2 regions of the Protofrankia sp. Cj3 genome follow, and region 2 is predicted to be linked to the other one. Evidence: riboswitches for the same ligand, from Rfam matches in the RefSeq annotation. Region 2 holds a riboswitch; the other holds the start of a gene.
What was found. A riboswitch is a leader RNA that binds a small molecule or an ion and turns the genes downstream of it on or off. The one in region 2 is predicted to bind cyclic di-AMP.
Positions count from the first base shown of each region.

Region 1: it holds a riboswitch for cyclic di-AMP, as region 2 does, so the genes downstream of both, MJ783_RS23655 (C40 family peptidase) here and MJ783_RS06150 (C40 family peptidase) in region 2, are expected to answer to the same signal.

Region 1 is NZ_CAKJTR010000071.1:7,572-11,633, forward strand. It holds gene MJ783_RS11795 (amidohydrolase family protein) at 1-940, shown strand, start outside; gene MJ783_RS11800 (hypothetical protein) at 994-1,278, opposite strand; gene MJ783_RS11805 (acyl-CoA dehydrogenase family protein) at 1,258-2,463, shown strand; cyclic di-AMP (ydaO/yuaA leader) riboswitch at 2,661-2,822, shown strand; gene MJ783_RS23655 (C40 family peptidase) at 2,826-3,584, shown strand; gene MJ783_RS11815 (peptidoglycan-binding protein) at 3,718-4,062, shown strand, end outside.
Region 2 is NZ_CAKJTR010000029.1:1,598-5,659, forward strand. It holds gene MJ783_RS06150 (C40 family peptidase) at 207-1,190, opposite strand; cyclic di-AMP (ydaO/yuaA leader) riboswitch at 1,376-1,547, opposite strand; gene MJ783_RS06155 (hypothetical protein) at 1,996-2,367, opposite strand; gene corA (magnesium/cobalt transporter CorA) at 3,089-4,062, opposite strand, start outside.

The sequences.
Region 1 (4,062 bases), on a different contig from region 2:
GCTCGCCGACGTCGACCCGGCGCTGTGGAACGCCCCCGACCGGCTGCGCAGAATGGACGAGTACGGGATCTGGGCCCAGGTGCTCTACCCCAACGTGGCGGGGTTTGGCACCGGGAGGTTCCTCGGGCTCAAGGACCCCGAGCTGATGCTGCGCTGCATCCAGGCGTACAACGACTACCAGACCGACTGGGCGAGCGCGGACCCGCGTCGCCTGCTGCCGATGGCGGCGCTGCCCTTCTGGGACCTGGCGGCGAGCGTGGCCGAGATCGAGCGGACGGTCGCGATGGGGCACAAAGGTGTGATCATGGCCCAGGAGACCGAGTTCTTCGGCCTGCCGCTGCTCGGTGATCCCCACTGGGACCCGATCTGGGCGACCGCCCAGGACCTCGGCGTCCCGGTCAACTTCCACATCGCCTCAGGTGACCTCTCGCTGATCGAGAAGAACGTCCCCGGTAACGGGATGCACGCGAACTACGCCTCGGTCGGGGTCTCCTTCTTCATGGGCAACGCCCGGGCCATCGCGACCGTCATCTGCGCCGGGATCTGCCACCGCTTCCCGCGGCTGAACTTCGTCTCGGTCGAGAGCGGCATCGGCTGGCTCCCGTACGCCCTGGCCGCCCTGGACTGGCAGTGGCGCAACTGCGGTGTCCCGCTCGAACACCCCGAGTACGACCTGCTGCCCAGCGAGTACTTCCAGCGCCAGATCTTCGGCTGCTTCTGGTTCGAGCGCGAGACCGCCCGGCAGGCGATCGAACTCCTCGGTCCCGACAACTTCCTCTACGAGACCGACTTCCCGCACCCGACGAGCATGTCGCCTGGTCCGGCGAGCGCGGCGGTCCGACCGGACCTGTTCATCGCGGCGGCGTTCGCGGACCTGCCCGGCGATGTGTCCCACAAAATTCTGCACGACAACGCGGCCCGTATCTACCACCTGGACTGACCTGAGAGCGTGTGTGAGATCGGGCTTGCGATCAGTGAGCCGGAATGACGATCTCACACACGCTCTGAAGCCCACGACAGCGGTGCGGTGCTGGCGATGCGGATGGAGATGGCTGATTGCTGTTGGTCACGAGTGTTTGACCTTCTCCTGTAGTCAACAGTGTTGACGACCCACGCCCGCGATTTGATCTTTAATGTTGACCGTTCCTTGTGCGCGAGCTGGCCAGCCTGCTTTGCTGGCAAAAAATCGATGATTGTCAGCTGGATCCGCGACAGCTCGCCTTGCGGGCGACGCGAGCCGGCGTGACGGAGGTGCACGTGCCCGTTGATTTTGATCACGGCCCGGTGGTCGACGATCTCACCCGGCGTACCGCCGAATTTGTGCGGACCGTCGTCATGCCCGAGGAGGAACGCTTCGGGGGCGTTGCCGCGCGCGGCGGCGACGCGATGCGCGCACGGCTCCAGCAGGCAGCCAAGGATGCGGGGATCTTCGCCCCGCACGTACCGGCGCTGTACGGCGGGCACGGCCTGGACATGCGCGGCCGGGCGCCCGTGTTCGAGGAGGCGGGCTACTCGCTGTTCGGCCCGCTGGCGCTGAACATCGCCGCTCCCGACGAGGGCAACATGCACCTGCTCGAGGTCATCGCGACGGCCGGGCAGAAGGAGCGCTACCTGCGGCCGTTGGCAACCGGTGCGGTGCGTTCCTGCTTCGCGATGACGGAGCCCGCGCCCGGAGCGGGGTCGGATCCGACCGCGCTGACCACACGCGCGGTGAAGGACGCGGGCGGTTGGCGGATCGACGGCCGCAAGTGGTTCATCAGCGGCGCGGACGGCGCCGGATACGCGATCTGCATGGCCCGCACCTCGGGCGAGCCGGGGCAGCGCGGCGGGGCGACGATGTTCCTCGTCGACGCGGGCAACCCTGGCATGAAGATCGTCCGTCATATCGAGACCCTGGACGAAAGCCTGTACGGCGGCCATTGCGAGGTGCTGTTCGACGGCTGCATGGTAGCGCACGAGGCTGTGCTCGGCGAGGTGGACAAGGGCTTCGACTACGCCCAGGTCCGCCTCGGCCCGGCCCGGACGACCCACTGCATGCGTTGGCTGGGTATTGCCCGGCGGGCCCAGGACATCGCCGTGGCCAGGGCCGCGGACCGGCGGCTGTTCGGTTCCCGGCTGGCGGAGCTGGGCATGGCTCAGGCGATGATCGCGGATAACGAGATCGACATCGCCGCGTCCCGTGGGCTGATCATGCAGGCCTGCTGGGAGCTCGACCAGGGCCGTTCCGGAGCCCAGTCGACCGCGATCGCGAAGACCTTCACCGCCGAGGCCGTGTGGCGGGTCGTCGACCGCTCGCTGCAGATCTGCGGCTCTCTCGGTATCTCCGGGGATGTGCTGTTGTCGCGCTTCCTGCGCGAGGTGCGTCCCTTCCGCATCTATGACGGACCGTCGGAGACCCATCGCTGGGCGATCGCCCGCCGGGTGGTCCGTCGGCACCATGACAGCCGTCCAGACGCACCATGACGGCTGGTAGCGCCAACCTGTTTCCGGTTGTTGTCCGTGGGCTGCCTGGCCGGATGGTTAACACGAACGGTAACCAACTTGCGGCGAAATTCGCGGAAAATTAGGCCTTGCGGTCACAGGGCGTAGTTCGCTACCGTGGCCGGGCTCTCAGTAGCACCGGGCCGGACGCCGAGTTCTGCCCTCGGCCCGGTGTCCCCTCCTCACCATCGCCAGGGCAGAAGCGGGGGACCCAGGTCCCGCCGGGCGTCGTTGCCACTACGACGTCCTTGGGGTGAAGCCGGCCGCACATCCCGTGCGTGCCGACCGGGCTTCCCGGCCCGAACCCGACAGCTAACCTCGCAGGCGTACGGGAAGGATCATCGTTGCCTGCAGATCAGGCGTGCTCAGATCCGGCCGACACGATTATTTCCCGCCGCGGTCGTCACCGTGCGCAGCCGGTCAAGCCCAGTTTTGGCCGTCGCTCCGCGCGCGCCGTGGTTGCCGCCGCGGCTACCGGTACCGTTGCCCTGACCGCTTTGTCAGCCCCGGCGCTGGCAAACGACACCGGGGCCGACAGCCCGACCGATGCGCCCCAGGCCACCGCCGCCGTGCCGGCCTGGGCCGGTGACACCACCGCCGCGGGAGCCCCCGGGACAGCCCCCGCGGAGCCCGGTCCGGCCACGGGCGCCACGGGCGCCACGGGGGCGGAGGAACCAGCACGTGGGCTGGCGGGACAGCAGGACCAGAACAGCGCGTCAACGCAGCAGGACAGCGCGTCGCTGTCCGCCGGGAGCCTCGGCGAGAAGGTTGTCTACCTGGCATCGAAGCAGGCGGGTAAACCGTATGCGTGGGGCGCGCAGGGCCCGAACTCCTTCGACTGCTCTGGTCTTGTCCAGTACATTTACAAACAGCTCGGCCGCAGTGTGCCGCGGGTGACCGACGCCCAGTACGCGGCGTCGCGGAAGATATCGCAGGATGCCAAGCAGCCCGGCGATCTCATTTTCTTCGGTCAGCCCGGAAACATCTACCATGTGGGAATCTACGCCGGGAACGAAATGATGTGGGCCGCGCCCCACACCGGCACCGTCGTTCGGCTGCAGAAGATTTATTCCGCGAGTTATCTGGTCGGCCGCCTGGGGTGATGACCGGGCCGGACCGCCAGGCGGGTACGCGCCGATCAACGTTACTGATCCGATCAACGATACTGAGGTGAACTGGCTGCTCATGTCCAGTGGAACACTATCCAGCGGAACACACCGAAGAAGTCACCGGAAAATGCGAGGAAAAAGCCACCGGAAGCAGCCCGAACGCAACCGCGGCGCGGTGGCTGCCGCCGCCGGTGTCATCGGCGCGACGGCGGGCATGATGCTGACCGCGAGTCCGGCGAGCGCGAGCCCCGTGGCTCCGCCCAGCACGAGCGCTGTCGCTCCAGGAATTGTTTCTGACGCTGCCATCGCCGGTGCTGGCAGGAACGCGGGGCTGGCTGGCTGCGCCGGGATACCGCTGGGAACCTGGGTCGCGGTCGCACTGGCCGAGTCCGGCGGCAACCCGGACGCGCACAATTCCAGCGGCGAGGATTCCCGCGGACTATGGCAGATCAACATGCGGGCGCATGCGAGC
Region 2 (4,062 bases):
TCCGACCAGCGGAAGTCTTTGGAGACATCCAGTTGTGGTTTGGGACCGCCAGACCGGTGTTTATATCGACAACACCGATCTGGCGGTGAGGTTCACGCGTGACCGGAGGGGGAGGACACGCGTGAACCCGCTATATGTTTTTCAGAGGCTGACTGCGTCAGTCATATCAGTGAGATGAAGGAGTCAACGAGCGAGGCCGCTGGCCGCTAACTGACCCGGCCGACTGAGTATGACGTGGTGTAGATATCTCTGAGCGAAACGACTTCACCGGACTTTGGTGCCGCCCACATCTTGCCACCGCCGGCATAGATGCCGATGTGGTAGATGTTTCCCGGCGTACCAAAGAAGATGAGGTCGCCGACCTGCTTATTGTACTGCGACACATGGGCCGTGGCTTCGTACTGTTCTTCCGCGGTGCGGGGGAGACTGCGGCCGAGCTGTTTGAAAACATACTGAACCAGGCCGGAACAGTCGAAGGAGTAGGGGCCCTCCGCACCATACACGTAAGGCTTGCCGGCTTGCTGCGCGGCCAGATAGACAGCTCTTTCACCGAGCGATCCGACTGGCATCGTAGCATCCGCTGTATCGGAGGTGGATACCCGAAACGCGGCAGCAGCGGCCGAGCCGGCGGCCTGCGCCGGAGGCGCGGGGACCGGACTGGGCACCACCGTCATAGTACCAACGTTCGAGGAGCGAGCCGACTGCAGGGCATCCGTTCCGTCGAAGATAGCAGTGATCTGTGTGGTGGTGAGAACCTTGGCAGTGTAGCTCGCAAAGCCCTGCTCGTTAGTATACAGGTGCTTGAATGTTGCCCAGCCGTCAGGCAGCTTTACCTGAATTTTGATGAGCTGGTTTGACAGCGGCGCGTGGGTCGTCCCGTCCTCGAGGGAGAAGCCCATGTCAATGGGCTGGTCGGCCTGTACTGACACGTCCGGATTAGTGACCCTGAGCGCGACACCTGACTTGGGGTGCAGGTCAGCCTGATCGATCACATGGCTGGTGATGGACCCGGGGCCAACCGAGGTGGCCGGGTTGATAACGGACGTGCGCAGACCGGCGAGTGACGCCTGGCTTCCGAACTGAGAGCCAAGGGTGATCCGGGAACTGACCGAAGTCTCGTCCATCCCTGAGTCGGTCGGGGCGCAGCCGGCCAGCGCGACGCCTGACACCGCAACCGTGCCGGTTGTCATCGCCGCGACCGCGGCACGTGCCCGGACGCGGCCGGGGGCCGACGGCGGAGCGGGCGCGCGGTGCCTGCCGCGGGCTGGACGCCCAGGTGTCTCGGCCTGAGGTCGCAGCGAGGACAGCGACGCCGTCGGCGACGAACATGGCCATATTGCCGGATCAAGCTGCACATCGGGCGCAGACAAGACTGTGATCCTTCCCGTTCGCCTGCGAGGTGAGCTGTCGGGTTCGGGCTGGGCTGCCCGGTGGGCCGTGCGACCAGCACACGACTCACTTCACCCCTAGGTCGGCACCGTGGCTCGGTGCCAAACCGGTGGAGGATGGGTCCCCCGCTCCTGCCCTGGTGACGACTCGGAGGGGACACCGGGGCCGTGGGCAGGATTCGGCGTTCGGCCCGGTGTTGTCGTGACGTCGGCGCGAGACTAGTTCAAAAGGATGGTGCCAGCAAATACTAGTCCCTCACAACTACGGCGAGTACTCGCAGAAGTGACCATAGCGGTTCCTCTCATCCTCCTTGCCGATCACTCGCCGCTCTATCTTGATCTGCTGGCCACTGCGACAGGTCGCCCAGACGGAGGCTTGCCATGCCATGACCCACAGGATGCGGAAGATGACATTACGCCATAGCGGTGACGGTCCGGCGACGGGGGGGTGCTTGAGTGCCGACAGCTATATATCGCTGACATGTAGTAGCGAAAATTGTCTTAATGAATAGGCTCGCTAGATTACGCACTGTGTCAGCCGTTATGGGATTTCCCGCTCCGAAATCCGCTGTGCGAGAGGATGTCCGCGGCCTGGGACGGGTCGGCGTCAGCGGCGCCGGGCGCGGGTGTCGCGGCGGGAGAGCAGGCCCGCGGTCTGCAGGACGTGCAGTTCGACCGCGAGTTCGTGAATCTCCGGGGGCAGGGAGCGGTACTGGCCGGACAGGGCCTCGACGGCCGCCTGTGCGCGGTCCGCGAGATCGTCCAGCGCCCGCTGATGGGTGCGCATCTGCGCTCGCTCGTCCTGGATCGCGCGGACCGTCTCCTCCTGCCACCGCCGGGTGCGCATCAGGCGCTCGCTGGCGTCGGCGGCCTGCCGCTCGGCATCCTCCAGCCGCCCAAGGATCTGATCGAGCTGCTCCAGTCTTGTCGCCAGCTCGGCGATAAGATCGTTACGGACCGGGTATGTCGGCTGGGTCATCGGATCGCGTCGCGGATGTCGCGGATGTCGCGGTCGACGTCACAGGTGATGGTGTGGATACGGCGGGGGGCGTCGTCATTGCCACCCACGCCCGCGTTGCGACTGAGAACGGATTGTAACCGTACGCTGCCGCTAGCCCGCGGCTGGGACGGCAGTTGACTGTGAACTCCCGCACGAAGGCCTGACACAGGCGATTACGGTAGCCGACAGCGTGGTCTCCGTGAATCCCGCTGTCGGGTGATATGTCGTTGTTCCTAGTATGAAATAGCTATCGAACGAAGCCGCGGTGCGGTCCTGCTGGGTACGGTATAGTCCTGACGGGCGGTATCCCAGCCGGGTCGGCGGGGCCGCGCCGTGGTAATTCCCATGGCCCGGCCTGTGGCACTGGTTGTGCCAGTTGTGCTGGCTCGAACGGAGGCCACCCGCGTCTGGCGGGAGCTTCGCGGCGCGGCCAGCTCGGTGGATAATTTGCCTGGTATTGTGGCGCCTTCAACACCCTGCTCAATTTTTACACACGGGACGCCACGAAACATGAGTTCGGTCGGTTTTTGGGCGTCAGCCACGCAAAAAATGATGATCGCGGCCTTCTGCTATACCGGTCAGCTCGTCGGTGTATCGGCTCCACCGGCGAGCTGACCGGACCGGCCGCGAAAGCCAGCAGCAATATTCACGAGCGTCCATCATGCTATCAGTTGATATTTGAGCGTACCACGGTACGAGGCTACAGCCAGCCATTCCGTTTGAAGGCTCGGTGCAGGGTGAAGCAGATTGCCGCCATCAAGCAGAGAGCAGCGGGATATCCCCACGGCTGCCGCAGTTCGGGCATGTGCTCGAAATTCATCCCGTAAATGGCGGCAACCGCTGTCGGAACCGCGGCGATGGCGACCCAGGCACTGATGCGGCGCATGTCCTCGTTTTGCGCGATGGCCACCTGTGTCAAGGTCGCCTGAATAATTGACGACAGCAGCTCGTCGAATCGAGCTATTCGTTCGGTGACCTGTTCGAGGTGGTCGGCCACGTCACGGAAGTATTCCTGAATGCGCGGGGCAATCCCGCCGACGTCCGGTTCGGTGAGCGCTCGCAGCGGAGCGGCGAGTGGCGTGACAGCGTGCTTGAGCTCAAGCACCTCACGTTTGAGCTGGTAAACTTTACTGGCATCGGGCGGAATCGATCGGTGAAAGACCGATCCCTCGGCGTCGTCGATGTCGATTTCAATCTTCTCGGTAACCGCCAGGTAATCGTCGACAATCTGGTCGCAGATAGCGTGGAGGACAGCCGACGGTCCGTGGCGGAGCATTTCCGGGTGCGCTTCCAGCCGGCTGCGCAGGGCTTGGAGCCCGCCATGTTCCCCATGCCGGACCGTGACTACGAAATCCTGGCCGAGAAACACCATGACCTCGCCGGTGTTGACGATCTCCGATGTCGAGGTCAGCTCCTCGTGTTCCACGTAACAGGCGGTCTTGAGGACGACGAAAAGGGTCTCCCCGTATCGCTCCAGTTTCGGCCGTTGATGGGCGGTGACGGCGTCCTCGACCGCGAGCGGATGCAGCCCGTAGACATCGGCGATATTGGACAGTTCCGTCGTGCTCGGTTCGTACAGGCCGAGCCAGGCAAAACTGCCGCGGTGATCCCGGGCAACACGCAGCGCATCGGTATGGTGGATCGATCGCGGATCGCGGTAGCCGTCCCGGTATA